2 regions of the Amycolatopsis sp. NPDC114503 genome follow, and region 2 is predicted to be linked to the other one. Evidence: riboswitches for the same ligand, from Rfam matches in the RefSeq annotation. Region 2 holds a riboswitch; the other holds the start of a gene.
What was found. Region 2 has a riboswitch for thiamine pyrophosphate ahead of thiO (glycine oxidase ThiO). Riboswitches for the same ligand answer to the same signal wherever they lie in the genome.
Positions count from the first base shown of each region.

Region 1: it holds a riboswitch for thiamine pyrophosphate, as region 2 does, so the genes downstream of both, ACZ7OI_RS23785 (thiamine ABC transporter substrate-binding protein) here and thiO (glycine oxidase ThiO) in region 2, are expected to answer to the same signal.

Region 1 is NZ_JBVKDT010000005.1:422,074-436,979, reverse strand. Features, by position in the region: gene ACZ7OI_RS23815 (hypothetical protein) at 1-963, opposite strand, end outside; gene ACZ7OI_RS23810 (hypothetical protein) at 1,129-1,701, shown strand; gene ACZ7OI_RS23805 (isochorismatase family protein) at 1,736-2,326, opposite strand; gene ACZ7OI_RS23800 (GlxA family transcriptional regulator) at 2,431-3,408, shown strand; gene ACZ7OI_RS23795 (DUF3592 domain-containing protein) at 3,585-4,010, shown strand; gene ACZ7OI_RS23790 (4a-hydroxytetrahydrobiopterin dehydratase) at 4,390-4,680, opposite strand; TPP riboswitch at 4,705-4,816, shown strand; gene ACZ7OI_RS23785 (thiamine ABC transporter substrate-binding protein) at 4,848-5,915, shown strand; gene ACZ7OI_RS23780 (ABC transporter permease) at 5,891-7,528, shown strand; gene ACZ7OI_RS23775 (ABC transporter ATP-binding protein) at 7,528-8,535, shown strand; gene ACZ7OI_RS23770 (ABC transporter permease) at 8,545-9,423, opposite strand; gene ACZ7OI_RS23765 (ABC transporter ATP-binding protein) at 9,458-10,462, opposite strand; gene ACZ7OI_RS23760 (LolA family protein) at 10,459-11,547, opposite strand; gene ACZ7OI_RS23755 (response regulator transcription factor) at 11,693-12,403, shown strand; gene ACZ7OI_RS23750 (sensor histidine kinase) at 12,400-13,725, shown strand; gene ACZ7OI_RS23745 ((deoxy)nucleoside triphosphate pyrophosphohydrolase) at 13,749-14,150, shown strand; gene trpS (tryptophan--tRNA ligase) at 14,172-14,906, opposite strand, start outside.
Region 2 is NZ_JBVKDT010000001.1:1,341,449-1,356,354, forward strand. Features, by position in the region: gene ACZ7OI_RS06580 (N-acetylglucosamine kinase) at 77-1,039, opposite strand; gene ACZ7OI_RS06585 (SIS domain-containing protein) at 1,036-2,079, opposite strand; gene ACZ7OI_RS06590 (GntR family transcriptional regulator) at 2,235-2,984, shown strand; gene ACZ7OI_RS06595 (MFS transporter) at 2,989-4,488, shown strand; gene ACZ7OI_RS06600 (NAD(P)-binding domain-containing protein) at 4,507-5,274, shown strand; gene ACZ7OI_RS06605 (MarR family winged helix-turn-helix transcriptional regulator) at 5,251-5,673, opposite strand; gene ACZ7OI_RS06610 (SDR family NAD(P)-dependent oxidoreductase) at 5,753-6,433, shown strand; gene ACZ7OI_RS06615 (threonine ammonia-lyase) at 6,564-7,508, opposite strand; gene ACZ7OI_RS06620 (hypothetical protein) at 7,662-8,456, shown strand; gene thiE (thiamine phosphate synthase) at 8,483-9,148, opposite strand; TPP riboswitch at 9,179-9,284, shown strand; gene thiO (glycine oxidase ThiO) at 9,281-10,369, shown strand; gene thiS (sulfur carrier protein ThiS) at 10,369-10,569, shown strand; gene thiG (thiazole synthase) at 10,572-11,324, shown strand; gene ACZ7OI_RS06645 (NAD(P)-dependent alcohol dehydrogenase) at 11,351-12,301, opposite strand; gene ACZ7OI_RS06650 (TetR/AcrR family transcriptional regulator) at 12,359-12,982, shown strand; gene ACZ7OI_RS06655 (MarR family winged helix-turn-helix transcriptional regulator) at 13,126-13,557, shown strand; gene thiD (bifunctional hydroxymethylpyrimidine kinase/phosphomethylpyrimidine kinase) at 13,554-14,387, opposite strand; gene ACZ7OI_RS06665 (phosphatidylinositol-specific phospholipase C domain-containing protein) at 14,500-14,906, shown strand, end outside.

The sequences.
Region 1 (14,906 bases), on a different contig from region 2:
GACGGTCGCCTGATAGATGCCGAGGCCGATCTCGTGCAGCAGGCCCGAGGCGCGAAGGAAAGGCATCATGGAATCGACACTGGTGCGGCGGAGGCCGAATGACTCCGCGATAAAGCACAGAAGTTCCTCCCGTCCGATCGGATCGATCGCCGCGTTGACGATAGTCCTGAGGTTGACGACCTTGTTGGGTTTCGAAGCGGGGCTCGGCACCCAGATGTTGTAGGTGCTGCGGGAACTCTGCGGGCGTTCGGAAGTGGCGAGCTGGTTGAGGAGGTTCTTGATTTCGCTGGGCGCCTCGGTGACGGTATTGGCGCGAGCGAGGCGCATGGAGATGGCCTGCGGGGTGACTACCACGGTCCGTCCGAGCAGTTTCTCGCCGGCCGCGGTGATCCTCCATCGGCGATTCCCGCTGCCCTCGATGAGGCCGAGAACTTCAAGCCAGTCCATCCGGCTGCGCACGCCTCCGAGGCTTTTCCAGGTCGTGGCATACCGTTCCCGAAGGAGGTCGTCGACTTCCTCGACGGTCGAATCCTTTTCGGCAATCGCTGACAAAGCTTCGGCGAACAAGCGGAAACGATTCGTCAGGACTGAGGCGAGCTGTTCGGGAGCGGGGTTCGAGCGAACGGTCTGGCCAAGGGGAGACAGCTTCAGTTGCTCGTCCTCCAGGCAGGCAAGCCCGGTGCTCTTGACGAATTTGCTGTACTCGAGCCAAGTGAGGGGTTCGGTGAGCGGTGCGGCACCGCCTTGGCGCGGTGCGGTAGCGAAGATTGCCGCAGGAAGCTTTGGGCAGGCGGTCAGGTCGACTGCCTTGCCCGCCCCGATCTGATCCACGAGTTCGAGAACGAGCGGCACCCAGATGTTCTTGCCGCCGCGCAACGGGGGCAAAGAGGCTGCTTGTTTTCGCCACAATGCCCGTTGCTCGGCCAGCTGTTGCGGAACGTTTGCGGAGTCGTCGGATTTCACGGGGCGTGAGCTTACCGCAGGCTTCATTCGGAAATGGACCCAATTGAATCCATGCTGAAATTGTCCTATTGCCAAATAATGCGTCTTGGGTCCTGGCCGGGAATCGGCGTTGGGTCGCGAGCGGCACGCTGGCCTCTTGGGACCTGCGAACCGTAAGATCCGCCTATGCCCGTGCTCTTCACCCCGTCCTTGCCGGATCGCGAAGACGGGAGACGCCTTGGCGGTGCGCCGCCGGTTGCGCTCGAGGCGCATCCGCTTCTCGAGACACATCGCTATCTGCTGACTTTCCCCGCGGCTCCGTGGGCACCTGACAGCGAGGTGTCAGTGCTGCTGCGCAACGGATTCGACATCGGCGACAGCGACCTCGAATACTCGGACATGGCGATGCGCGCCCTCGTCCACGCACCGTCGCCGCGCGGCGAGTGCACTGCGATGGGATGGCCGGGACTTCGCTCGGCGGCGCTCGTCGAGATGCCGGACGCGGAGGACTCGATCGCGCTCGTCCGGATCGCGGACGAACTGGTGCTGATCCAAAACGAAACCGGTTACGCCGACGCCGTCCGCGCCGACGGGCATCAGTTTCTCTTTCAGGTCAACGAAGAAGGCTGGCCGGTTGACGGCGAGCTTGAGGACGTCATCGACGAGTACCTTTGGGGCTACGGGTCGGTCTATTTCTACGGCACCCCGGGAGCCGACGGAGTCGTGCGCGAGGTCGTCGCGGGGTTCATCGACTTCTGAGCCTCGGCAGGAGGCCGAGGCTCAGGGTCGAAATTCAGTTCAGGTCGGCGACACTAGGCACAACCACCCCGTAAAGGTCCCCGATAGTCGCCAGCGCGCTGTTATGCAGCTGCTCAGCACTAACCTCCCCGGCCGGAGCCAGCAGCGGCCGGGTAGCGCAGGCATCGGCGACCACGGTCGGGTGGTTGCCGCGCAGGAACGCGCCCTCAGCGGTGAACGTGACGCACATGTTGGTCATGAATCCGGCGATCACCACGCTCTTATGCCCGGCCGCGTCGACCCGCGAGCCCAGGTCCGTGTTCACGAAGGAGTTCGGCGCACCCTTCACGACGATCGGCTCGCCCTCGATGGGCGCGACGTCTGGGTGGATGCCGCCGATCTCGGCTCGGATGTCGTACGGCGTGCCTTCGCCGCCGTCGTTGACTACGTGGATCACCGTCGCTCCGGCGGTGCGGGCCTTGGCGAGCAGGGCCCGCGCTGCGGTCAGGGCTGGTTGCCAGCCTTCCAGTTCCATCACGCCGCGGGTGTAGGTGTTCTGGTAGTCGACCATGATCAGCGTCGCGTCGGCCAGCGTCGCCGGGGTCTGGTCGAGACCGTTCAGCTCCCGCAGCGTTTTCCTTGCCATGGTGGGGGTTTCCTCTCGTTTCTGTTCCGCACGATCGACGCTAGACTCGGCAGCGGATGTCGGCAATGACATGCAAGACGCAGAAACCGACATGAGGGGATGCGATGAAGAGGCTGCTGGTCGTCGTCCTGTTCGATCGGATCGACCTGCTCGACGTGACCGGGCCCGCGGAGGTGTTTTCCTTGCTGCAGCGGGAAATGGACCGTCCGACGGATTACCGGGTGGTGCTCGCGGCCGGGACGCTCGAGCCGGTGACCACCTCGGCCGGCGTGCGGGTGCTGCCGGACGTGACCTTCGCGGAGCTGGCGGGGAAGGCGATCGACACTCTGATCGTGCCGGGAGCGGTGACGGCCGGGGAGAACGGGGAGATCGTCGCCCGGTGTGATCCGGCGGTGGTCGAGGAGGTGCGGCGGCTCGCTGGGCACACGCGCCGGGTGGCTTCCGTCTGCGTCGGCGCGCACATCCTCGCGGCGGCGGGGCTGCTCGACGGCAAACGCGCTACCACGCATTGGTCGACGGCCAGGCAGCTTGCCGCGGAGCATCCGGAAGTGATGGTCGACGCGGATCCGATCTTTATTCGCGACGGCGGCGTATGGACCGGGGCGGGGTTGAGCGCTTGTCTTGACCTCGCGCTGGCGTTGGTGGCTGATGATTTCGGACCGGAGTTGGCCTCGCGGGTGGCCCGTCAGCTCGTGATGTTCCTGCGGCGGCCGGGCGGGCAGAGTCAGTTCAGCGTCTCGCTGGAACCCGCGTCCGCGACTCGGCGCGTGGACGAGTTGCGGCAGCACATCGCGGCTCACCTGGCGGATCCGTTGACGGTCGCCGATCTCGCCGCGCATGCCCACGTGACGGATCGGCAGATCACGCGGGTCTTCAAAGCGGAGTTGGGGATGACGCCCGCCGCTTACGTCGAGCACGCGCGGGTCGAGGCGGCGAGGCATCGGCTGGAGACGACTGATGAAACGTTGTCTCGGATTGCCGGCGCTTGCGGGTTCGGCACCGTTTCGACGTTGAACCGCTCTTTTCGGCGGACACTAAGTATTACGCCCAACGAATACCGAGAGCGGTTCCGGATCGGTTAACGGAACGGGAGCGTGTCGGTGCCGTTCGTGTTCGGGACGGGGCGCTCGTGACCGGTTCGCTGGTGTGCGGAGCGGCCGCGCAGGCGGTCCCGAACTGGGACACGGTGACCTGACCCACGCGGGGCAATTTCGGCGAAACGTCCCTCTCGAGCCGCTCGCCCGGCGAAGATGCCCCAGTGCGGATTGTTCTCTACGCCATCTGGGGCGCGTTCATGCTCGCCCTTGTGGTCAGCGTCGTGGTGCAGACGAGGAAAGCCCGGCGGCGCAAGACGGCGCTGGCGGTGTGGCCGCGGACCCAGGCCGTGGTGACCGGGTACGACCGGCGAAGGGGCGGTTCCGACAGCGACAGCCCGTCGCTCTACTACCCGCGGTACGAGTACCGCGGGCCGGACGGACGGGTCTACGGCGGCACGTCCGACACTGTCGGCTACCGGACGCCGCAGGAAGGGGTGACGCTTCAGGTGGCGGTCAACCCGGAAAACCCTGCCGAATCAGTCCCCGAGGGGCCGACCGGGATGCGGGTGCTCGGCTGCGCGTCGATCGCGCTCGGGCTCATCGGGATCGCCATGTTCTTCTTCATCCGGATGTTCCCGCTGCCGTGAAACGCCGGCGCTCAGCCGAGCAGGCCGAGCACCACCATCGACAAGAGGACGACGGCGGTCGAGAACACTGCGACCCAGGTGCGCTGTGCGGCGGTGAGCTGGGCGGACGTGCTGTTCATGGCGGGTCCTAGCGGGGCGAGTGCCGATGATTACCGCTGGGATAGCGCCTTGATCTAGCTCACTGTTACCGCTTGTGATCAAGGTCACGTCGATTGCGCGCGGTGTGCCACAGCACCCCGCCCGCGGCGGCCACCATCAGGCCGAACGAACCCATTCCCACCACGAGTGCCTGAACCATGAGGCCTCCTTCCTTCGCGTCTGTCCGGAAGACGCGCGAAGGGGCCGCTCATGTTGCCAGGGTTGCCGACATCACACCTGGTCAGCGGGCCGCCAGTACCTCGTCGATCTGCTTGGCCATTGCGAAATCGCGTTCGGTCAGCCCGCCCAGGTAGTGGGTGCTGAGGCGGAAGGTCAGGGTGCGCCAGCGGATGTCGATGTCGGGGTGGTGGTCGGCTTCCTCCGCCAGTTCGGCCACCCGGTCCACCACCTCGATCGCCGCCGGGAAGGACGGGAGTTCGACCGTCCGCACGATGCTGTCGTCCTCGCGACGCCATTCCGGGACGGTGCCGAGGGCCTGGTCCACTGCCGAGTCGTTCAATAGCTGCGTCATCACTCCATGGTGTCGGCTACGCTGCGGCATTGCCACGGGAGTCCGGTACGCCGGGCTGAGAGGCGGGCCTTCCACCCGCGACCGTTCGCACCTGGATCCGGATCATGCCGGCGTAGGGAGGCCGTATCGCTCTCCCTCATCCGGCGCAGTGCAGGAGGGGAAGAATGATGTCGCGGACCGTCCGCACGGTGGCAGGACTCGCAGGAGTCTCGCTGCTCGCCAGCGCCTGCTCGCTCTCCAGCGGCGACTCCGGCGGGTCGTCCGCGAGCTCTGACCAGCAGACGCCGACCGTCACGCTGGTCACGCACGATTCGTTCGCCGCCCCGCAGGACGTGCTCGACGCCTTCCAGCGCCAGTCCGGGATCAAGCTCAAGATCCTCAAGTCCGGCGACGCCGGCGCGCTCACGAACAAGCTCGTGCTCACCAAGGGCAGCCCGATCGGCGACGTCGCGTACGGCGTCGACAACACCTTCGCCTCGCGCGCGCTCAGCGAGGGCGTCTTCCAGCCCTACACCAGCCCGGAGGCCGACCGCGGCCCGCAGCGCTACTCCGTCGACCCGCAGCACCGGCTGGCGGCGGTCGACCTCGGCGACGTCTGCGTGAACATCGACCCGGCTTACTTCGCGAGCAAGGGCCTTCCGGAGCCGAAGACCTACGACGACCTCGCCGACCCCAAGTACAAGGACCTGACCGTCGCGGAAAGCCCGGCCACCGCGTCGCCGGGGCTTGCCTTCCTGCTCGGCACCGTCGCGAAGTACGGCGAGAACGGCTGGCAGGGCTACTGGCAGAAGCTGAAGGACAACGGCCTCAAGACCGTCAGCGGCTGGGAGGAGGCCTACACCAAGGGCTTCTCCGGCTCCTCGGGCAAGGGTCCGCGGCCGATCGTCGTGTCCTACGCCTCGTCCCCGGCCGCAGAGCTCGGCGAGGACGGCAAGCCGCGCACCAAGGCGCTGCTCGACACCTGCTTCCGTCAGGTCGAGTACGCGGGCGTGCTCACCAACGGCAAGCAGATCCCGCAGGCCCAGAAGGTCGTCGACTTCCTGTTGTCGCAGCAGTTCCAGACGACGGTCGCGGCCAACATGTACGTCTACCCCGCGCGCCAGGGCGTCGAACTGCCCGCGGGCTGGGCCACCGCGGCGCCGCAGCCGCAGACGCCGGCCACCATGCCCGCGGACAAGGTGCAGGCAGGCCGGGAGAAGTGGATCGGGGAATGGCGCTCGCTCATGGGCGCGTGATCCCCGCGCGCACCATCGGGCTCACGCTGCTCGGCCTTCTGCCGGTCGCGTTCCTGGTGGTGTTCTTCGCCTGGCCGGTCGTCGCGATCGTCGGCCGGGGGTTTTCCGCGGGCGGGGTCGACACCGTGCTCGGCGATCCGCAGACGTGGCGGCTCGCCGGGTTCACGCTGGCCAGCGCGGCCGCGTCGACGGTGGTCGCGGTGCTCGCCGGGCTGCCAGTGGCGTATCTGCTCGCGCGCGTCCGGCTGCCGGGGGTCGGGCTGGCTCGCACGATCGTGCTGGTTCCGTTCGTGCTGCCGACGGTCGTCGTCGGGCTGGCTTTCCGGGCGATCTGGCCGGACGGTGGCGTGCTGCCGCTCGTGCTGGCCAACGCATTCTTCAACGTCGCGGTCGTCGCGCGTACGGTCGCCGGGCTGTGGGCGCATCTCGATCCGCGAGCGACCGAGGCGGCGCGGGCGCTCGGTGCCTCGCCGTGGCGGGCGTTCCGGTCGGTGACGTTGCCTGCGCTCGGCCCGGCTGTCGCGTCTGCGGCCGCGGTGGTGTTTCTGTTCTGCGCCACCAGTTTCGGCGTGGTGCTGATCCTCGGCGGCGGTAGTTACCGGACACTCGAGACCGAGATTTACCTCCGGACGGTCGACTTGCTCGACCTCTCCGGTGCGGCTGCGTTGTCGTTGATCCAGTTCGCGGCCGTCGTCGCCACGCTCGTGCTGGGGGCCGTGGCGCGCCGGAAGCGGGAGAACGCGGTGAAGCTGCGGTCCGCGCAGGTCACGGCGCGTCGGCCGCGCGGCGGGGAGTGGTGGACGGTCGGTGCCGCGGTCGTGGTGCTCGGGCTGTTGCTGACGCCGATCGTCTCGCTGCTCCTCGAGTCGGTGTCCACTTCGGACGGATGGAGCCTCGCCGGATACCGCGCGCTGAACACCGTGGGGCAGAACGACGCGCTGCAGGTGTCCGGCTGGATCGCGGCGCAGAATTCCCTCGCCGCGGCCACCGATGCGACGCTGCTGGCGATGGCCGTCGGGCTGGTCGCGAGTGTGGTGCTGGTGGCGCTCCGCCGTTCGCCGGGAGGGCTCGCGCGCGGAATGGGCGAAACCATGGATGTCGCGTTGATGCTGCCGTTGGGCGTGTCTGCGGTGACCGTCGGCTTCGGCTATCTCGTGACGCTCGACGCGTTGCCCGGCGACCTTCGCACGTCGCCGCTGCTCGTTCCCTTCGCTCAAGCTTTGGTGATCATGCCGCTGGTGGTGCGGATGATCCTGCCGGTGCTGCGCGCGGTCGACGTCCGGCTGCGCCAGGCCGCCGCGACGCTCGGCGCGAGCCCGGCGCGGGTGTGGCGGGAGATCGACTTTCCGCTGGTCGCGCGGTCGGTGGTGGCCGCGGCGGGCTTCGGGTACGTCGTCGCGCTCGGCGAGTTCGGCGCGACCAGCTTCCTCGCCCGGCCGGACGCGCCGACGCTGCCGGTGGCCGTCGCGACGCTGATCAGCAGGCCGGGGGAGCTGAACAACCAGATGGCGTACGCCGCGTGCGCCCTGCTCATGGTGGTGACTGTGGTGGCGGTGGCGCTGATCGACCGGTTCGGCTCGGTCCGCGGACGCAGCACAGTCGGGGAGTTCTGATGGCGCTCACGGTACGGGACCTGACTGTCCACTATGGATCGTTCGCCGCGGTCCGCGACGCGAAGCTGGACATCGCCGACGGCGAGGTGCTCGCGTTGCTGGGCCCGTCCGGCTCGGGCAAGTCGACGTTGCTGCGCGCGATCACCGGGCTGGAGCCAGTTTCGTCCGGCTCGGTGTCCTGGGACGGTACTGACCTCGCCGCGGTGCCGGTGCACAAGCGCGAATTCGGTCTGGTGTTCCAAGACGGACAGCTGTTCCCGCACCGCGATGTCGCCGCGAACATCGCGTTCGGCCTGCGGATGCACGGCGTGCCTCGCGAACGGCACGCGGCGCGCGTCGAGGAGTTGCTGAAGCTGGTCGGCCTGGAAGGCTACGAACGGCGACGGGTGACCGAACTGTCCGGCGGGCAAGCGCAGCGGGTCGCGTTGGCTCGCGCGCTGGCTCCGGAACCGCGCTTGCTGCTGCTCGACGAGCCACTGTCCGGATTGGACGCTGGACTCCGCGAACAGCTGGCGATCGACCTGGCGGATCTGTTGCGGCGCAGCAAGATCACCGCGCTGCTGGTGACGCACGATCAGGAGGAAGCGTTCACGCTCGCCGATCGCGTGGCGGTGCTCGACGCCGGGGAAATCCGGCAGGAGGGCGCGGTCCGGTCGGTGTGGAACAAGCCGGTGGACGAAGACGTGGCGCGATTCCTTGGTGTTACTACGTTCCTGAACGGCACAGCGGCCGACGGCGTGGTGCGGACCGAGCTGGGCGCCGTCGAACTCTCGGGAGTGGACGACGGTCCGGTCCGGCTCGGGCTGCGCCCGCACGGCTTGAAGGTGTCGAACGAAGGCGTACCCGGCGAGGTGACCGCAGCGGTGCACCGGCGGGAGCATCTGCGGCTGGTCGTCCGCTGCGGTGAGTCCACTGTGGACGCGATCGCTCCGGCCGGGGCGGACTTCCGGGCCGGCGACCCCGTCCGGCTCCAGCCGGATCCGGACGGGATCGCCGTGGTGGGCTGAACCCCCAGGTCAGCCGTCTCGGGTGGCGAGCCGTCCGTAGGCGAGCGAAAGCCCCACCACGATGTAGCAGGCCGCGCGGACCGCGCCCTCGCCGAGCCTCGTCAGCACCATCGGATCCTGCAGAACGGCGGCCGGGGCCAGCGTCCAGCCCTCCGTGAGCAGGAACGGGTGCAGCCACTTCAGCGAGGTCAGGAAGCCGAGGATGGTGAACACGATGTTCCCGGCCAGCACCGAGGCGACCACGAGCATCGGGTGTTCCGTCCAGCTCGACACCGCCAGCGCGACCGCGCCGATCGCCCACAGCTGCAGCACGATCCAGCCGCCGACGAGCAGGATCCGCAGCAGCGCCTCGCCGAGCGACAGCGTGGTGCCCGACAGCGTGAACAGCGAATCCGTGCCGTTGATGACCAAACCGGTGGCCACGCCGGTCACGCACATCGCGAGCACCGCGACCACGGACACCGTCGCCACGCCGAACGCCTTGACCGTCAGGAGCCGTCCCCGGCTCACCGGCGCGATGAGCCAGCCGCGCAGCGTGCCGTGCGCGGCTTCGCCGGCGATCGCGTCCGCGCCCGCCATCGCGGAGGCGAGGGGCAGCAGCAGCGTGAGGGTCATGACCATCGCGGCGATCGGCAGCACGAACGCGTTGTTCACCGCCGACGCCAGCAGCGCGCCGCCACCGTCGCCCGGCGCTTCGTTCCCGGCGTTCTGACCCACCAGCGTGAGCCCGATCCCGACGACGATCGGCACCAAGGCCAGCAGCCCCAGCACGGCGAGCGTGCGCGGCCTGCGGAAGATCCAGCGCAGCTCCGCGGCGATCAGCCGGGTCAACGGCACTGTGTCGTGTCCGGTCCGGCTCACCGGAACCGCGACAGCAGCGGTAGTCATTTCGCCTCCGCGGGAAAAAGTACGTCGGCGGTAGTCATGCTTCCCCCTCGGATTCGTCGCGCGCCGCCGATTCCCCTTCGGTCAGCCGCGCGAACAGGTCTTCCAGCCCGGTCCGTGCCCGGGTCGCCTCGTGCACCGCGACCCCCGCTTGCACGAGCACCTGCAGCACCCGGGGCGCGGGCGTCGCGGTGAGGTCGGCGCGGATGCCGTCCGGGGTCAGCCGGGCCCCGATCCGGTGCTCCCGCAACGTTTCCACTGCCTGCTCGGCGTCCGGGGTGCGCACCAGCAGCGCGGCGTTCCCCGATTCCAGCAGGTCCGCCAACTCTCCCTGTGCGACCACGTTGCCGGACTGCAGCACCGCCACGTGCGTGCAGGTCGCTTCGACCTCGGCGAGCAGATGCGACGAAACCACGACGGTCACGCCGTCCGCGTGCAGGTCGGCGACGATCCGGCGAATCTCCCTGGTACCCGCCGGATCCAGACCGTTGGTGGGTTCGTCGAGCACGACCATCCGGCGCGGCACCAGCAACGCGCTCGCCAAGCCGAGCCGCTGCTTCATGCCGAGCGAATAGCCCTTGTACCGGCGGCGCGCGGCGACCGACAGCCCGACCCGGTCGAGCGCGGCGTCGACCGCGCCGGGGATCGCGGACGACGCCAGCCGGGGTTCGGCGGCGGCGAACCGCAGCAGGTTGTCGCGGCCGGAGAGGAACGGGTGGAAACCCGGGCCCTCGACCAGCGCGCCGACGTCCGGCAACGCGTGCGCGGACTCCTCCGGCATCTTCCGGCCGAGCAGTTCGACCTCGCCCTCGGTCGGGCGGACGAGCCCGAGCAGCATCCGGATCGTGGTCGTCTTGCCCGAGCCGTTGGGCCCGAGCATGCCGAGCACGGCGCCGTCGGGCACGTCCAAGTCCACGTGGTCCACCGCGACCGTGCTGCGGTAGACCTTGCGCAACCCTCGGGTGCGCGCGGCCAGCGGGACCGCCGGGGCGGGCACCTCGTCCGAGATGCCCGCCCCGGTTTCGACCGCGGTGCTGGTCACTTGGCGCCCAGCGCTTCGTAGAGCACCTGCTCCGGGACCGCGCCGGCGGCGAACCGGCCGTCGTCGGTCAGTACCGCGCCGCCCACCTTCGTGGTGAAGAGGTAGCCGCTGCCCCACGGGCCGTTGACCCGCTTGGCGAACCGGCTCAGCAGCTTCTGCGGGTCGGCGCCCTGCTTGTCCTCGCCCTGGGCCTGCTTCGGCTTCAGCAGGTCCGCGGGCACCTTGCCGGTGACGACGGTGTCCCAGCCGTCCCCGACGAACTTGGTGGCCTGCATGGCTTCGTTCGCGAGCGCCTTGTCGCGCTCGTCGATCTTGGCCTGCTTCTCGGTCACCTTCGCGCCCTTGGGCGGGGTGAAGGCGAACAGGTCCGCGGACTGGTCGGCGAACTCGATCTTGCTGAACGCCAGCTCCAGCGCCGGGGCGGTGGTTCCGTTGCTCAGCACCGAAAGCCGCAGCGGCAGCCGGGTCTGCGAGTCGATCGCGACGCGGATCTCGCGCAGCAGCGTGCGTTCGGTCGGCTTCGGGGTGAGGACCAGCTCGTACGCGGGCCGGTCCGCGACCGTCGCCGTGCCGTCGACCGCGACGTTGCTGCTCTCGCGCACCTTGGCGATCAGTTCCTTGGCCGCGGCGGACGGGTCGGTGACCTTGCCCTCGACTGAGTTGCGCTTGGTCGCGACGTCCGCCGGAATCGTGGTCTTCGTCGCGGTGTTGGTCTTGGAGTCGTAGTCCCACATGGTGTTGCCGTTGTGGATGAACGTCTCCTGCGTCTGCCCCTTGGTGAGCGACACCTTCGCCTTGTCCGCCCCGTCGCTGAACACCTGCGCCGAGTCGACGCCCAGCGCACCCGCCCCCGGGATCGCGCTTCCCGCCATGCTCGGCAGGCCGAGGTCGTTGCTCACGGTCACCGTGCCGTCGAACGCCGCCGGCTTGGCGGTCAGCACAGACTGGACCAGGTCCTCCGCGCTGACCTGCGGCAGCTTCGGCGCGTCCCCCGCCGAGGCAGGCATCGCCACCACGACCAGCCCGCCCACGCCGAGCGCGGTGCCGACGACGGCCGCGGTGATGGCCTTCTTCTTCGGATCCATCTCGTCTCTCCCTGTGTTCCCGGGCTTTGGTGGGCCCGGCTCCCGGTGCAGACGTTCCCCTGCCGAGGCTGAGATACCCCTGAATGTTCGGCCCGCTCAGCTGAGATGGCACTGAGAGTACGCGCGTCAACTGCGCAAACCGGCCATGATGAGGATCGTGAAACCTCGGGTGCTGGTGGTCGACGACGAGCCTGGTGTGCGCAAGGCGCTGCAGCGCGGCCTGCGCGCGGAGGACATGGACGTGGTCACCGCCGCGGACGGGCCGACCGGACTGCAGCTCGCGCGCACCGGTTCGTTCGACGTCGTGCTGCTGGACATCATGCTGCCCGGCTTGTCCGGCTATCGGGTGCTGGAACGGCTGCGCGCGGAGAACGTGACCACGCCGGTGCTGCTCGTGTCCGCGAAGGACGGCGAGATCGACCAGGCCGACGGCCTCGACCTCGGCGCCGACGGTTACCTCGTGAAGCCGTTTTCGTTCGTCGTGCTGGTCGCGCAGGTGCGTGCGGTGCTGCGCCGGGCCGGACCGGACGCCTCGCGCGGCGCGCTGAAGCTCGGTGCGCTGGAGGTCGACCGGGCGTTGCGGCAGGTGCGCTGGGACGGTCGGGAAGTGCCGTTGAGCCCGCGCGAGTTCGGTTTGCTGGAGGTGCTCGTCGGTCGCGCGGGGACGGTCGTGACGAAGGACGAGCTGCTGCGCGCGGTGTGGGGCGAGGAGCAGGCCGTCACGCGGAATCTCGTTGAGGTGTATGTGGGTTACGTGCGGCGCAAACTCGACGCGGTCGGCGCGGGCTCGATCCTGCGGACGGTGCGCGGGCACGGCTATCTCGCCTCCGACGACCAGCTCGACGAGGTCATGTGACCGGCTCGCCGTCGTCGTGGTGGAGCGGTCGTTCGCTGCAGGTCCGGATCACCGTGCTGGCCGCGGCGATCACCCTCGGCTGCCTGCTCGGCCTCGCCGCGCTGGCGGCGAACAAGCTCGACCCGCTGCTCACTGATTCGGTCGACGAGGAGCTGAGCGCCGCGCTCGTCCCGGCGGCCGGCGCGGTGTCCGCCGGGACGCCGCTGACCTCGGCGGACCCGGTTTCGGTGCGGGTACTGGACATTTCCGGCGCCCCGGTGGACGGCCAGTCGCGGCCGAAGCTGACCGAGGCGGAGGTCTCGCAGCTCAAGGCGGGTTTGCCGGTGCAGTCCGACGGATCGCGCTGGCGCGGCCAGGTGGTCAGCATGCCGAACGGCAGCCAGCGGCTGGTCGTCGCCGGGGCCGGACTGGTCGGGTTCGCCGCCGCGGTGCATTACGGCGGGCTGTGGCTGGTCGTGGTCGCGCTGGTCGGCGCGTTGGTGGCAGGCGTGGCGACCTGGCTGGTCGTGCGGCTCGCGCTGCGGCCGGTGGCGCGGATGCGCGGGCTGGTGCGCGCGCTGCCGCCGGGTTCCCGGCTGCCGCTGCCGACGTCGCACGACGAAATGCGCGCGCTGGCCGAGGAATTCAACGCGCTGCTCGAACGCCAGGAAGAGGTCAGCCAGCGGCTGCGCAGGTTCACCGGAGACGCGGCGCACGAGCTGCGTTCGCCGGTCGCGTCGATCCGGGTGCAGGCCGAGGTGGCGGTGACGAATCCGGATCCGGAACTGTCGCAGGAGACGCTCTCGGACATTCTCGAGGAGTCCGAGCGGCTGTCCGGCCTGCTCGACGGCCTGCTCACGCTGGCTCGCTCCGACGCCGGCGAGGTGCCGCCCGCGGAACCGGTCGAGGTGGTGTCCGAGGTCCGCGCGGCCGTGCGGCGGCTGCCGTCCGGGACGCCGGACACGCGGGTGAGCAGCGCGGTCGCGCAGGCCTGGGCGTCGGCGGCGCACCAGGAGGTCGAACTGGTCTTGGACAACCTGCTGCGCAACGCCTGCCGGTACGCCTCCGGGCAGATCGTGGTGTCCGTGCTGGCTTCGCGGTCGAAGGTCCGGGTCGTGGTGGACGACGACGGTCCCGGCATCGCGCCCGAGCACCGGAGCAAGGTGTTCGACCGGTTCTATCGAGTGTCCGACGACCGGGCGCGCTCGTCCGGCGGAACCGGGCTGGGCCTGGCGATGGTCGCCGAAACGGTGCGCCGCCGAGGCGGTCAGGTGCGGGTCGGCGAGTCGCCGGACGGCGGCGCGCGGTTCGAGGTCACCTGGCGGGCGGGAGCGGACCGGTGAATCCGGTGGGGGAGACTGGGCGCATGGACGCGGTCATCGTCGGGGCGGCACTGGTGCGCGACGGCAAGCTTCTTGCCCAGCAACGGGCTTGGCCGCCGCATCACGCAGGCCAGTGGGAACTGCCGGGCGGGCGCGTCGAGGAGGGCGAGACCGAGGCCTTCGCGCTGGCGCGGGAATGCCACGAGGAACTGGACGTGGTGGTCACCGTCGGCGACCGGGTCGGTCCGGAAATCCCGCTGCCGGGCGGAAAAGTGCTGCGCGTGTACTCCGCCGCGCTGCTGTCTCCCGGCGACGAGCCGCGCGCGGTCGAACACACCGCGCTGCGCTGGGTCGGACACGACGAACTGAACGATCTGGACTGGCTCCCCGCGGACCGGGACCTGCTGCCCGCACTGCACGCCCTCGTGAGTGCTGATTCCCAGTAGAACCAGCACTCACGAGGCTCTTCAAGCAGCCCCGACCATCCGCAACGCCGCGGACACGCGATGCGAACTGCGATCGATCGCCCGCTCCGCGCCAGCCTTGCGAACCCGCTCCAGCTCAGCGACGTCGTCGAGCAACGCGCGCGTGCCTTCCCGCACCGGACGCAACTCCTCGATCACCGCGTCCGCGACTGTGTCCTTGAGCACGCCGTACGACGGATACTTCTCAGCCAGTTCCGCGGGCTCGCCACCCACGCAAGCAGCCAGAATCTCCAGCAAATTCGAGATCCCCGGCCGATTCTCCGGGTCGTACGCGGGCACCGAGTCCCCGTCCGTCTGAGCCTTGCGGATCTTGCGCCGAATCTGATCCGGCTCGTCCAGCACGAACACCACGCCCACGGAATTCTGCGCGGACTTGGACATCTTCCGCGTCGGCTCCGCCAGATCCTTCACCCGCGCACCCGCAGGCGGCAACGTCGCCTCCGGCACTACGAACACCTCGCCGTAAGTGGAGTTGAACCGCCGGGCAAGCGTGCGAGCCAGTTCGACGTGCTGCCGCTGATCCTCGCCGACCGGCACCTCGTCCGCGCCCTGCAACAGAATGTCGGCCGCCATCAGCACCGGATAGGTCAGCAAACTGAGCCTGACTCCCGCCTGGCCCTTCGATTTCTCCTTGAACTGGATCATCCGCGCCGCCTCGCCGTAAGAGCAAGTGCACTCCAGCACCCAGGTCAGCGCCCCCAGCTCGCGAGCAAGATC
Region 2 (14,906 bases):
AGGGGGGAGGGTCCGGGGGCCGGTTCCTACGGTACCCGGACCGGAGGGGTTGAGTCGACGGTTTCGACTCTTCCGCTCAAGTTTTGGTGGCATTCACCCGTCGGGATGGTCGTGGGGTGTCCTCGCCCCACGCGCCCACCGCCGCGAGCCACGCCGCGCCGAGCACGCCATCGGAGCTGGTCAGAACGTTGAGCCCGGCGAATTCGGTCCGCACCCGAGTCCCGACCGGACTGTTTTCGGCCAGCACGCTGCCCACGAGCACGACCGGAGTTTTTTCTCCCGCCTCGCGCGTGGCGCGAGCCACGCGCACGAGATGCCCGGCGCCCCGCGCGACGATTTCCTCCGCGACGGGCTCTCCGGCTGCGGCCGCGGCACTCACCAGCGGCGCGTACCGGGCGAGCCGGACCGGGGGTTCCGCATTGGAATGGGTCACCAGCTCCCACATGACCGCGGAGCGGTCCGACAAGTCCACTGCGGACGGTCCGAACGCTTCGGCGAGGACCGCCTCGGCCAATCCGCCGAGCGGGCCGTCGCCTTCGAGCGCGGCGAGCGTGGTGCGCACGGCTTCGCGGCCGAGCCAGAATCCGGAGCCTTCGTCGCCGAGCAGCCAGCCGTGCCCGCCCGCGGTGGCGACCATCCGGCGGCCGCGGATGCGCCCGGCGATCGAGCCGGTGCCCGCGACGAGCACGGTGCCGTCCGGCTCGGCCGTCGCGGAGGCGTAGGCCACCTCGGCGTCGCCCGTGACGCGGACGAGGCCGCCGAGTCCGATCCGCTCCCACGCCGCGGCGAACTCCGCGGCGACCGCCGGATCGGACAGCTTGCTTTCGCCTGCCATGCCGACCACGGCGCCGAGCACGTCGGTCCGTCCGTCCAAAGCGGACTCGATGGCTCCGGCGATCCGGGCCGCCGCTTCCGCGGGCGGATGCGAGTTGGGGTTCGCGCCGCCCGCGGCTCCGGTGCCGTGCACGACGCCGGCGGCGTCGATCGCGATCGCTCGCGTCGAGGTGCCGCCGGCGTCCACGCCTACTACGAGGCTCACCGGGTCTTGGTCACCTTCAGCAGACCGCGCGGGTTGTCCGGGTTGCCGCCGCGAGCGAGCGACAGCCCGAGCGCGATCCGCTGGATCGGCAGGATTTCCAGCACTGGAGCCAATTCCTCGACGGTCGGGGCGACCGGGATGCGCAGCGCGGCGGGCACGTCCTGGGCCGCCGAGCCGACCGCGAGCACGTCCGCGCCGCGCTCGCTGACAGCTTCGAGCACCTCGCGCATGGCCTCGCCGCCGCGGCCGAGGCTGGTGGCGGCGAGCACGGCGGTCTCGCCGTCGACCGCCGCGACCGGGCCGTGCAGCAGGTCCGCGCCGCTGTACGCGCGGGCCGCGAGGTAGCTCGTCTCGGCCAGCTTCAGCGACGCTTCGAGCGCGCTGGCGTAGGAGTAACCGCGGCCGGTGGTGAGAACGCGGTCGACAAAGCGATACCGGTCCACCGCGCGCTGTACGCCTTCGACGGAACCGTCGAGCGTCTGCTGGGCCAGTTCGCCGATCTTCTCGGCGTCCTCTCCCTTGCCGCCGCGGATGGCGTCGATGAAGAGATACAGCGCCATGAGCGTCGCGGAGTACGTCTTGGTCGCCGCCACTGCCTTTTCGAGGCCGGCGCCGATGTCGACACCCAGCTCCGAAGCCGCGCGCAGCGGCGAGTCCGGAGTGTTGGTGACCGACACCGTCAGCGCGCCCTGGCGGCGGGCGGCCTCGGTGACCTCGATCAAGTCGGGCGAACCGCCGCTCTGGCTGACCGTGATGAAGAGCACGTCGCGCAGGTCCGGGCGAGCGCCGTAAAGCGTCGCGGTGGACGGCGACACGAGCCCGGCCGGCAGGCCCAGGAGTACCTCGATCAGGTATTTCGCATAGAGCGCGCCGTGGTCGCTCGAACCGCGAGCGGCGAGCAGAGCGAACCGCGGCGGGTTCTGTGAAATCTTTTCCGCAACTTCCGCGATGCCGGACCGCCGCTCGACCAGCCCGGCGAGAACGCTGGGCTGCTCCGAGATTTCCGCGGCCATGTGCTCGCCGGGACGTAGTTGGGTCATCACTTTCCTCTCCGCCGGGACGGGGGTCCCGGTGTGCTGAGCGGCGTCCGGTCAGGTCTAGACCAATGCTAGCCGGGCGGAGCGGGTCGGGAGAAGGGTACGTTTCCTCACGGGGCAGTGGCGCGTTTAATGTGGGAAGACTGAGGGAGCCGGGCATGCTGGAGACACCCCCCGCGAGCGAGGCGGGGACTGCTGCGCGAGGGCAGCGCGAACCCAAGTACTGGGCGCTGAAGCAGCATCTGCTGGACCTGCTCGACGCACTGCCGCCGGGATCGCCGATCCCGACCGAGCGGGCGCTGGCGGGAGAATTCACCGTTTCGCGCACCACCGTGCGCCAGGCGCTGGCGGATCTCACCGCCGAGGGCAGACTGCACCGCGTCCAGGGCAAGGGCACGTTCGCCGCCGAGCCGAAGCTCGCGCAGCGGCTGCAGCTGTCCTCTTATACCGAGGACATGCGCAAGCAGGGCCTGAAGCCGTCGTCCCAGCTGCTGGAGCTCGAAGAGCTGCCGGTCGAGGGCGAGATGACGAAGCTGCTGCAGCTGCGCAACGGCGCGAAGATCCTCCGGCTGCGCCGGCTCCGGCTCGCCGACGGCCAGCCGATGGCGCTCGAGACCACGCACCTGCCGCTCGGCCGGTTCCGCGGGCTGCGCAAGCACATCACCGCGGGCGGTTCGCTGTACGCGGTGCTGCGCGAGCATTACGGCGTCGAGCTGGAACGCGCGGAGGAGACCATCGAGACGTCGCTGGCCGGGCCGCAGGAAGCGGAGATCCTCGGCGCGGACGTCGGCATGCCGGTGATGATGCTGACCCGGCATTCGTTCGCCACCGACGGCAAGCCGGTCGAGTTCGCCCGCGCGGTCTATCGCGGCGACCGGTACAAGTTCGTCACCACGCTGCTTCCCTGACCGCGTGAGCGTCGCGGGAGACACCGGCATCCGCTGGGGCACGCCCGCGGCTCGCGGCGTGCTCTGGACGACCATCCTCGGTTCGGGGATGGCGATGCTCGACGGCACGATCGTGAACGTCGCGCTGCCCCGGATCGGCGAGGAGCTGGGCGCGTCGGTCGCCGGTCTGCAGTGGATTCTCGACGGCTACCTGCTGGCGCTGGCCGCGCTGATCCTGGTCGCCGGCTCGCTCGGCGACCGCTACGGCAGGCGGCGCGTGTACCTGGTCGGCGTCGTGTGGTTCGGGCTCGCGTCCGGGCTGTGCGCGGCGGCGACGTCGACCGAGCTGCTCGTGCTGTTCCGCGTGCTGCAGGGAATCGGCGGGGCGTTGCTGACGCCGGGTTCGCTGGCGATCCTGCAGTCGTCGTTCTCGCACGAGGACCGGGCCCGCGCGATCGGCTCGTGGTCCGGGCTCGGCGGGATCGCCGCGGCGGTCGGGCCGCTGCTCGGCGGACTGCTGGTGCAGGCATGGTCGTGGCGGCTGGCGTTCCTGATCAACCTGCCGCTCGCGGTGGTCGTCGTGCTGATGGCGCGGCGGTTCGTGCCGGAGTCGCGAGACACCGCGGCGACTGGGCATCCGGACTACGTCGCCGCGGCGGTCGGGGCGCTCGGGCTGGCCGGGGTCACCGGGGCGCTGGTCGAGGCACCGGTGCGCGGGATCGGCGATCCGGTCGTGCTGGTCGCGTTGGTGGTCGGGGTTGTTGGGTTGGGTTTGTTTCTTTGGCTCCAGCACCGTGCTGCCGAACCGCTGGTGCCGCCGTCGTTGTTCCGCGACCGGACGTTCACGCTGTCGAACGCGCTGACGTTCGTGGTTTACGCGGCGCTCGGCGGCGTGATGATGTTGCTGGTTCTGCAGCTTCAGGTGTCGCTGGGTTATTCGCCGACGCTCGCCGGGCTGGCCGGATTGCCGATCACGGTGATCATGCTGCTGCTTTCCGGCCGGTCGGGCGCGCTCGCGCAGCGGATCGGGCCGCGGCTGCAGCTGGTGGTCGGGCCGATCGTGGTCGGCGTCGGGATGCTGCTGCTGACACGGGTCGGGCCGGGGTCGTCGTACCTCGGGTCGGTGCTGCCCGCGGTGGCGGTGTTCGGGCTGGGGCTGGCCACTGTGGTCGCTCCGGTGACCGCGACGGTGCTGGCCGCCGCGCCGGACCGGTACGCCGGGGTCGCGTCCGGGGTGAACAATGCCATCGCCCGATCGGGTGGACTTCTGGCGGTGGCGATTTTGCCTGCCGCGGCCGGTTTGACTGGATCCGCCTATCGGGATCCGGTCGCGCTGACCGCCGGATGGCAGACGGCGCTGGTCATCTGCGCGGTGCTCGCGATCGCCGGCGGCCTTATCGCGTTAGGAATTCACAACGGGGTGCTCGGCACCGCCGAGCCGGACGATTCGCCGCATCCCGGGGATTGTCTGCACTGCGGGGTGGAAGGGCCGCCCACGCACGTCCATCCAGGCGGGCGTCGCTGATCTTTCGGTGGGGGAATTGTGCTGGGGTTTGTCGGTGCCGGCGAGCTGACCGCTGCCATCGTGACCGGGCTCGACGGGAGCTTGCCGGTCGTCTTGTCGCCGCGTTCGCGGGAAATCAGCGCGGCGCTGGCTGCTCGGTACCCGGACGTGCGGGTGTGCGCGAGCAATCAGGAAGTGCTTGATCAGGCGGACACGGTGGTGCTGGCGGTGCGGCCGCCGGTGCTGCGGGAAGTGGTGGCTGAGCTGACGTTCCGGCCGGAGCACGTGGTGCTCAGTGCGGTGGCCGGGGTGCGGGTGGAGCGGGTGCGGGAGCTGGTCGCGCCGGCTTCGCGGGTGGTGCGGTCGATTCCGCTGCCGCAGGCGGCGCAGCGGCAGAGCCTGACGGCGATGTATCCGGAGGACGGCGTCGCGCGGGAGCTGTTCGAGCGCGTGGGCGGGGTGGTGGTGCCTCGCGACGAACCGGGTTTGGAAGCGTTCAGCGCGGCGACGTCGACGTTCGCCGCGCACCTGGACTATCTGGCGACTATCGCCGGGTGGATGGGCGCGCAGGGGGTCGAGGCTGAGATGGCTTCGGCGTATGTGACGCACGTGTTCGCGCAGGTCGGAAAGTCCCTGGCGGGTGGCGGTTCGCTGGAGGACCTGACTTCCCGGCATATGACTCCGGGCGGGATCAACGAGCAGTTGCTGACTCGTCTTCGGGCCGAAGGGATGCCGGAGATGGTGCGGCAGGGCCTGGATGCGGTGCTGGCCCGGTTGCGCGGATCAGCCGCGGGATCGGGCGACTAGCCGGGTCTCGATGCTCTGCAACGCCGTGATCAACGTGCTGGCTTCTGTCGGGGAAGTCCCGTCGAGCAGCGCGGACCAGGTGTCGCGCAGCCGCCGCAGGTTTTCCGCCGCCTTTTCGGTGGGGTAGAGGCGGACTCGCCGGGCGTCGTCGGGGTCGGTCTCCCGGCGGAGCAGGCCCTTGTTTTCCAGGCCCCGGACAGCTCTGCTGACGTTGCTGGAGATCATCTGGGTGGCCTCGGCCGCGGCGTTGACCGTGGTTCCCGGATGCCGGTCGACGAACCGCATCACCGCGCCTTCCAGCGGCGTCCCGGACTCGGCGTCGGCTTCCTTGGCGGCATTGATGTGCCGGGCCACCGCGAGGATCAGGTCGGCTAGCTCGAAGAGCTGTTCGTCTTTCACCCGCTCAGCATAGCTATCGTTTGACAGGTATTTCCTTCGCGGCGTAACTTAGCTATCAAATGATAGCTAAGGAGCAGTCATGACCGAAGGCAAGAGCGCGCTGATCATCGGGGCGTCGCGTGGGCTGGGCTACGCGCTGGCCGCCGAGTTCCTCGGCCGTGGCTGGCGGGTCACCGCGACCGAGCGGACGCCCTCCGCGCTGCACGAGCTGGCCGGGCTCACGGTGGAGACCGTCGACATCGCGGTGCCCGAACAGGTCGCGGCGCTGCGCGAGCGGCTCGCCGGATCGGCGTTCGACCTGCTGTTCGTCAACGCCGGAACCAACTACACGACCGACCCCTCGGCCACCTTCGCCGACGTGTCCACCGAGGACTTCGCCCGGGTCATGGTGACCAACGCGCTGAGCCCGATGCGCGTCGTCGAGACCCTGCGGGACCTGGTCCCCGCGACGGGCACTATCGGCGTGATGTCGTCGGGCCAGGGCAGCGTCGCCGACAACACGAAGGGCGGCTTCGAGGTCTACCGGGCGAGCAAGTCCGCGCTGAACCAGCTCATGCGCAGCTTTGCCGCCCGGCACGCCGACGACCCGCGCACCCTGCTGCTCATGGCGCCCGGCTGGGTGAAGACGGACCTGGGCGGGCCGGGTGCCCGGCTGACCGTCGACGAGAGCATTCCCGGGGTCGCCGACACGATCGAAGCTTGGGCGGGCAAGGGTGGGCTGCACTACCTGGACCGCCAGGGGCAGACCGTCAACTGGTGACTGGCCAGGTCTGTGAGGGCCACCTTGAGGGAATCAGATTCCCTCAAGGTGGCCCTCACAGACGTTCGCCTCGCGAACCGCGTTCGTGGGGCGGGGGCAATCCTGCGCCGTCGGGAGCGGGGCGGCTTCGTCAGGCGAGCAGCTCGGCCAGCATCGTCGGGTCGATGTTGCCGCCGGAGACGATCGCGACGGTGCGTCCGCCGGGGAGTTCGTCGGCGTGGTGCAGGTAAGCGGCTGGGGCGGTGGCGCCGCTGGGCTCGGCTACCAGGCGGCCTTGCCGGGCCAGAGCGCGGACGGTGTCGCGGATTTCGTCCTCGGTCACGGTGATCACGCCGTCCAGGACGTGCCGCAGGTGCGCGAACGTCAGCTCAGACGGTTGCGCGCGCAGGCCGTCGGCGATGGTGCGGGCGCGTTCGGCGATGGGCCAGTCCACGATCTCGCCCGCGGCGAGGCTGGCCGCGGTGTCGGCGGCCAGTTCCGGCTCGACGCCGTAAACCTTCGCGTTCGGGCACTTCGCCTTGATCGCGGTGCCGACTCCGGAGGCGAAGCCGCCGCCGCTGATCGGGACCAGCACGGTCTCGACGTCCGGCAGGTCCTCGGCGATTTCCAGGCCGACGGTGCCCTGTCCGGCGATGATGTCCGGGTGGTCGAACGGCGGGATCAGCGTGAGGCCGCGTTCCTCGGCGAGCGCGAGCGCCGCCGATTCCCGTTCCGCGATCGGCACCTCGCGGACTTCCGCGCCCCAGCGAAGGGTGGCTTCGACCTTCAGCCGCGGAGTGACGTCCGGCACCACGATCACCGCGGGAATCCCGAATTCGCGCGCGGCGTAGGCGACCGCTTGCGCATGGTTGCCGCTTGAATACGCGACCACCCCGCGTTTCCGTTCGGTGTCGGTGAGTGCGGCGATCGTGTTGTACGCGCCGCGGATCTTGAACGCGCCGATCGGTTGCAGGCTCTCGGGTTTCACCCAGAATTCGCCGGGAACCCAGAGCTGGCGCAGCAGCGGAGTGTGCACCGCGGTGCCCTTCACCCGCTCGGCCGCGGCTTCGATGTCGGAGATCGTCACGAGGTGCATGAGACGAGTATGTCAGGAAAGTGTGAGCTTTAGTCTATCCATTGTGGACAGTCAACGTGGCGTCCCTCACGCCGGGGCAACGAAGGGAGCACCTCAGACGACTTAACCGTTGAAGAAACAGGGACAACGGCCGGGAACGATCAGATCGGAATCATGAGCGAGGAGCAGAAGGAAACCGCGGAGGACAAGAAGAAACTCCGGATGACCCCGGTGCTCGCCGCGGCGCTGGCGGCGGTCACCGCCGCGTTGCTGGGTTCGACGCTGGGGGTCGCGGGAACAGTCATCGGCGCCGGAGTGGCCAGTGTGGTCAGCACCGTCGGCGGCGAGTTGTACCTGCGTTCTCTGCAGCGGACTCGTGATGCCGCGCGGAAGGCGATGGAGACGGCTGGACGACGCACTCGCGGCGGCGTCGCTCCGGTGCGCGTGCCGGCCGACAAGCCGACCGCTCCCGGCGAGGCTCCCACGGCGTACCTCTCCGTCGACCTGGCGAACATGCCCACGGTCCGGTTGTCCGAACTGAAGCCGACCGAACCCGAGAAATCCGACAGCCTTGGCGAAAAACTCCGCAAGATGCGGTGGCCGTTGATCATCGCTTCGAGCGTGGTGGCATTCGTCGTCGCGCTGGTTGTCTTGCTTGGTCTGGACTGGACGACCAAGGGAAGCGTGTCCACCGGCCTGATCCCTCGGCAGCCGGACACCAGCCAGCAGCGGGACGATCATCCGGACAACACGCCGAGTACCGCACCGCAGACGCCCCCGCCCGGCGAGTCGAAGCAGAACAACCCGACGTCGACTCCGACGACGACGCCCAGTGCTCCGCCGCCTTCGCAGCAGACGCAGCAGAGCCGTCCGCCGTCCACGTCCTCGAAGCCGAGCACGAGTTCGCAGGCGCCCAGCAGCAGTCAGACTCCGACTGCTCCTGCGGTTCCGTCGAACGCGGGCGAGTAGCCCGGGCTCGCGGCTGTACGGCTCGGCTACGAAAGCCGGGCCTTCAGCCCCTCCGCGGCGGCCTTGGGGTCCTCGGCCTCGGTAATCGCCCGGACAACCACCACGCGAGACGCCCCCGCGTCCAGCACCTCCGGCAGCCGGGCCTCGTCGATCCCGCCGATCGCGAACCACGGCCGCTCAGTCCCGAAAGCCGCGGCAGCCCGAACCAGTCCCAGCCCAGGCGCGGACCGGCCAGGCTTGGTCGGCGTAGGCCAGCATGGGCCGGTGCAGAAGTAGTCCACCCCGTCCTCGGCCGCGGCCGCCGCGGCCTGCCCCTCCGAATGGGTGGACCGGCCGATCACCACGTCGTTGCCCAGGACTCGCCGGGCGAGGGCGACCGGGATGTCGTCCTGCCCCAGGTGCAACACATCCGCGCCGACGGCCAGCGCCACATCCGCCCGGTCGTTCACCGACAGCAGCGCCCCATGTCGCGCACAGGCCTCCGCCAGCACCTCCAGCGCCGCGATCTCCTGCTTGGCCTCCAGCGGCGCGCCCCCGGTCTTGTCTCGCAGCTGCACGATGTCGACGCCACCGGCCAACGCGGCGTCAGCGAACTCGGCGAGGTCTCCGCGCGAGGCGCGCGCGTCGGTGCACAAGTACAGCCGGGCGTCGGCGAGACGGGTGCGAATTTGGTCTCCGGTCAAGGCAGGCATGGCGGTGACGTTACCCGCGCGCTACGGTGTGGGAGTCCGCACGGGAGCCCGAGGCACGGGCTGAGAGGGAGCTGCCGCTCCGACCGTGGAACCTGATCCGGGTCATGCCGGCGCAGGGAGCGTGATTCCACTGTGAACACCAGCACCACAACCGTCACTGTCGTCGGCGGCGGCGTCATCGGGCTGTCCGCGGCTTGGCGCGCGGCCGCCCGTGGATGGCGCGTCACGGTCGTCGACCCGGATCCCGTGCGCGGCGGCGCGTCCTGGCTGGCCGGCGGGATGCTCGCCCCGGTCACCGAGGCTTGGCCGGGCGAGGAAGCCGTGCTCAGCCTGGGGGAGGCGTCGCTGCGACGTTGGCCCGGCTTCGCGGGGGAACTCGCCGCCGAAGGGACCGATCCCGGGCTGGCCGAGCACGGCACGATCGTCGTCGGGTTCGACAGCGCAGACGCCGGGCACCTCGACATCCTCGCCGGGTACCTGCGTTCGCTCGGCCGCGACGTCGAGACGCTGACCGGGCGCGAGGCGAAGCGGCTCGCGCCGGGCCTCGGCGCGGTACGCAGCGGGCTGCACGTACCGGGCGATTTAGCCGTGGACAACCGGAAACTGCTTACAGCGCTGAGCGAAGCGGCTACGAAGCGTGGGGTCGAGTTCCGTCGCGAGCGGCTCGAGAGCCTCTCCGAAGTGTCTGGCCCCGTGATCCTCGCGGCCGGTGCGTGGACCGGGCAGCTGCATCCGTTGCTGGAGCACGCTGTACGTCCGCTAAAGGGGGAGATTCTGCGACTGCGTCCGCGTCGGGGCTGTCTGCCGCCTCCGCCGTACACAGTGCGCGCGATGGTCGAAGGACGGCCGATCTATCTGGTACCGCGAGAAGACGGCGAACTGGTCCTTGGCGCGACGCAGTACGAAGCGGGTTTCGATCAGGCCGTCACCGCGCGCGGCGTGCGCGAGCTGCTGGAGAACGCGGAGCGGATTCTTCCCGGCATCACGGAGTACGAGCTGGTGGAAGTCGCCGCCGGGCTGCGTGCCGCGAGCCGTGACGCTTTGCCGTACATCGGCGAAGTGAGCGAAGGCGTGTACGCCGCGACAGGACATCACCGCAACGGTTTGCTGATGGCCCCCGCGACCGCGGACGCCGTGGTCGCGTGGCTGGCCGGGGAAACCCCGCCGCCGGAGGTCGCCGCGGCGATGCCCGCCCGTCTGGTCGAGAAGGAGCGAGTCTGATGGAGATCAAGGTCAACGGCGAGTGGCGGGAATTTCCCGACGACAGCACGGTTTCCGCGGTCCTGGACGCGCTGGGAGCGGAACGCCGCGGCGTGGCCGTCGCGGTCAACGGCGAGGTCGTGCGGCGTGGCGAATGGGAAGAAGCGGTCGTGCCGAAGGGCGCGAACCTCGAAGTGCTGACCGCGGTTCAAGGAGGTTGAGCATGGACGACCTGATCATCGGCGAACACAAGCTGTCGTCGCGATTGATCATCGGCACCGGTGGCGCGGCGAATCTCGAAGTGCTGGAACGCGCGCTGGTCGCGTCGGGCACCCAGCTGACCACCGTGGCCATGCGCCGAGCCGACGCCGAGGGCGGCTCCGGAGTGCTGGAGTTGTTGCGGCGCTTGGACATCGAGCTGCTGCCCAACACCGCGGGCTGCCGGACGGCGGCCGAAGCCGTGCTCACCGCCCAATTGGCCCGCGAGGCGCTGGAAACGAACCTGATCAAACTCGAGGTGCACGCCGACGACCGGACGCTGCTGCCCGATCCGCTGGAGACCCTCGAAGCAGCCGAACGCCTGGTGGCGGACGGATTCACGGTGTTCGCCTACACGAATGACGACCCGGTGCTCGCCCTCCGCCTGGAGGAAGCGGGCTGCGCGGCGGTGATGCCGCTCGGCGCCCCGATCGGCACCGGGCTGGGTATCCGGAACCCGCACAACATCGAGCTGATCGTCTCGCGCGCGTCGGTGCCGATCGTGCTGGACGCGGGGATCGGGACTGCCTCGGACGCCACGTTGGCAATGGAACTCGGCTGCTCGGCGGTGCTTCTGTCGACGGCGGTGACCCGTGCGGCGGACCCGGAACGGATGGCGCTGGCGATGCGGAGCGCGGTGGAGGCCGGGTATCTGGCGCGTGGCGCGGGACGGGTGCCGCAGCGGTTTTGGGCGCAGGCGTCGAGTCCTCCTCGCTAGGACTCTCGTGAGTGTTGATGTCGGTTCTAACCGGCATCAACACTCACGACCACCTTGCCGCGCACCCCGCCACCCTCAAGCGCCCGATGCGCCTCCGCGATATCCGCCAGCGGAAACACCCGGTCCACCAACGGCCGCACCAGTCCGGCATCGACCCACCGGCTCAGGTCGGCGAGCAGATCCGCCTTCGGGTTCCCGCTGAAGGCCCGCACCCATCGCTTCGGGCGCAGCGCGTTCGCCGCCACGTAACCGAGCGAGCGGACCGGACGGTCGAGGTCGAACGCGATCGCGACCATCCGTCCGCTCGGGGTCAACAGCCGTCGGAAGGTCTCGAGGTCGCGGCCGACGGTGTCGAGAATGACGTCAAACTTCCCCAGCTCGCCAGGATCGCGGTAGTCGAGCGCGACATCCGCCCCGAGTTCCCTTGCCAGCTCTAGGTTCTTGGCGCTCGTCAGTCCGGTCACGTGTGCGCCCATGGCTTTGCCGAGCTGCGTCGCCACAAACCCGACTCCGCCGGTCGCGCCGCGGATCAGCAGGCGTTCGCCGGGCTTGAGATGGGCTTTGTCGCGCAGCGCGGTAATCGCGGTGGTGCCCACCGCCAGCGACGCGGCTTGCTCGGGATCGAGCCCAGCGGGTACGTGGTCCAGCCGGTCGGCGGCCATCACGTAGTACTCGGCGGCCGTGCCCATCCGCCGCCCGCCGCCCCAGACGAGGTCGCCGACTGCGAAGCGGCTCGTTCCGGGTTCCGCCACCTCGCCGACCAGGTCGATGCCGATCCGCTTGGGAAAACGCTTGCCGCTGAACGGAAGCAGCTTCCCGGACCGCATGGCGAGTTCGCCGCCGTTGACCGACAGCGCGCGTACCCGGACGAGGACTTCGCCGGGGCCGGGCACCGGAGTCGGAACCGTGGTCTCGCGCAGGACTTCGGGCGGTCCGTAGCGGTCGTAGGCGATGGCGCGCATCGAAGTGGAAGGCATGTTCCACTTCTAGCACGGAAAGTGGAAAGGGTCTTCCGATTCGCGTAAAGTGAGAGAGTGCCGGAAAAACCGACTCGGTTGCGCACCGACGCCGCCCACAATCGCGCGCAGATTCTCGAGGTCGCGAAGCACACCTTCGAGACCGAGGGCCTGGACGTGTCGATGAGCGAACTCGCGCGCCGCGCGGGCCTCGGCGTGGCCACGGTGTACCGCCATTTCCCGACGAAGGCCGATCTGGTCGCCGAAGCCTTCGCCGAGCCGATGGCCGAATGCGCGGGGATGCTCGACGAAGCGCTCGCCGACCCCGATCCGTGGCGTGGGTTTTGCCGGGTGATCGAGGAAGTCTGCGCGATGCAGGCGAGCAACCAAGGTTTCTCCGCCGCGATCGTGACCGCGCTGCCCGATCAGGCTGGTTTCGCGAAGCTGCGGGACCAGGCGTTGCGCGGGTTCACCGAGTTGATCCGCCGGGCGCAAGAAGCCGGTGCGCTGCGGGCCGACTTCGCGGTTTCCGACCTGTCGTTGATCTTGCTGGCGAACGGCGGGCTGCGGTCGGGCGCGGGAGCCGCGGCACCGGCGGCGTCGCGGCGGCTCGCGGGCTATCTGCTGCAGTCGTTCCGGGCGGAGACGGCCGCGCTCCTGCCGCCGCCCGCGGAGCTTCCGCTCGACGGGTCGGTGCTCTAAATGGGCGGCCAAGCTGCACAAATAGCCTGGTAATGGTGATTTCGCCCGCGCTTGACGCGGATTGTGCACGGGTACGCCGTATGGTTGACGGCACCCTTTCCGGCGCACCCAGCGGCGGGCACCAGCGTCAGAAGGAGCCGATCGTGACTCTTTCCTCGGTCCAGGACGTAACGGGCCGGTTGTATCTAGCGGTGGGACGGCTTTCCCGCTCGCTGCGCCAGGCCGGCGCGCCCGGGCCCGGCCACGGGTCGATCTCGGCGCTGGCCACGCTCGTGCACTTCGGCGAGCTGCGTCTCGGCGACCTCGCCGCGAAGGAAGGCGTCGCGGCGGCCACCATGTCGCGGATCGTGGCCACGCTGGTGGAGGCCGGTTACGTCACCCGCGAATCCGACCCGGTCGACCGCCGCGCCTGGCTCGCCCGCGCCACCGAGGAAGGCGAACGCCTCGTCTCCGGCGTGCGCTCCACCCGCGTGCAGGAGCTCAACCGCCGTCTCGACCGGCTCACGCCCGAAGCTCGCGAGTCGATCATCGCCGCGCTTCCCGCGCTGGAAGCCCTGATCTCCGACGAGAGCTAGAGCTCTTCCGGGGCCAGCCGCCAGAACGCCGACACCGGGCCGACTTTCGCGCCCATCGGGTACGAGTGCTCGACGGCCTGAGAGACGAACCACTTGCCGTAACGCGCCGCTTCGACCACCGGCATGCCCTTGGACAGCCCAGCGGTCAGCGCGGACGCCATGGTGTCGCCGGCGCCGTGCGTGTGCGGGGTCTGCCAGCGCGGGCCGGGCAGCTCCACGAACGTCGAACCGTCGAAGAGCAGGTCGACGCACTCCGGGTCGGACTGCAGGTGGCCGCTCTTCACCAGCACGTATTTCGGCCCGAGCCGGTGCAGCACGACGGCCGCGGTGTGCATGCCTTCGCGGTCGGTCACGGTCATGCCGGTGAGCAGCCGCACCTCGTCCAGGTTCGGCGTGAGCACGGTGGCGCGCGGCACGAGTTCGTCGCGCAGCGCGGCGAGGCCGTTGTCGTCGAACAGCGACTGGCCGGTCATCGCCGCGGCCACCGGGTCGACCACGAACGGAATCGAGCCGTCGCGCCCGATCCCGGCTTTGTCGCAGGCCGCCGCGACCGCGTGGATGATCTCCGCGGACGCGAGCATGCCGGTCTTCGCCGCGCCGACGCCCATGTCCTCGGCGACCGCCTCGATCTGCCCGGCCACGATGTGCGGCGGCAGATCGGCGCGGTCGTGCACGCCGAGCGTGTTCTGGACGGTGACCGCGGTGACCGCGACCAGGCCGTGCACCCCGCAGGCGAGGAAGGTCCGCAGGTCCGCCTGCAGCCCGGCGGCCCCGCCGGAATCGGATCCGGCAATGGTGAGCGCGGAGGGCGGGCTCGGGTTCTCAGTCATGTGCGCGTTCCGACTTCTGGTCTGGTCCATTGAGGCAACTGTGCTTCATTCACAGTCCACCACGATGGCACAGTAAGTGTTCGTGCTGGTCCCCGTGACGAAGGAGACATCAGTGAAGCTCGCCGCGGCCGGTCTCCTGCTCCTGTCCACGCTGGCGGTACCGGGGGTCGCCAGCGCGGACAGCCCCAAGCTCTCGCACGTGACCACCGTCGGCGTGCACAACACCTACGACCCGGCCGCGTACCCGTACCTCGCGCAGGCGCTGGACAATGGCTCGTCCCTGCTCGAACTCGACGTCTGGCCGGACTTCTTCACCCACGAGTGGAAGGTCAGCCACTCCAACCCGCTGGGCAACAGCAACAACTGCACCGCCGCGCGAACGGCCGCGGACCTTTACTCCGGCGGGACGAACAAGGACCTCGAATCGTGCCTGGACGACATCCGGATCTGGCTCGGCGCGCATCCTGGTCACTCGCCGCTCACACTGAAGATCGAAATGAAGACGGGGTTTTCCGCGAA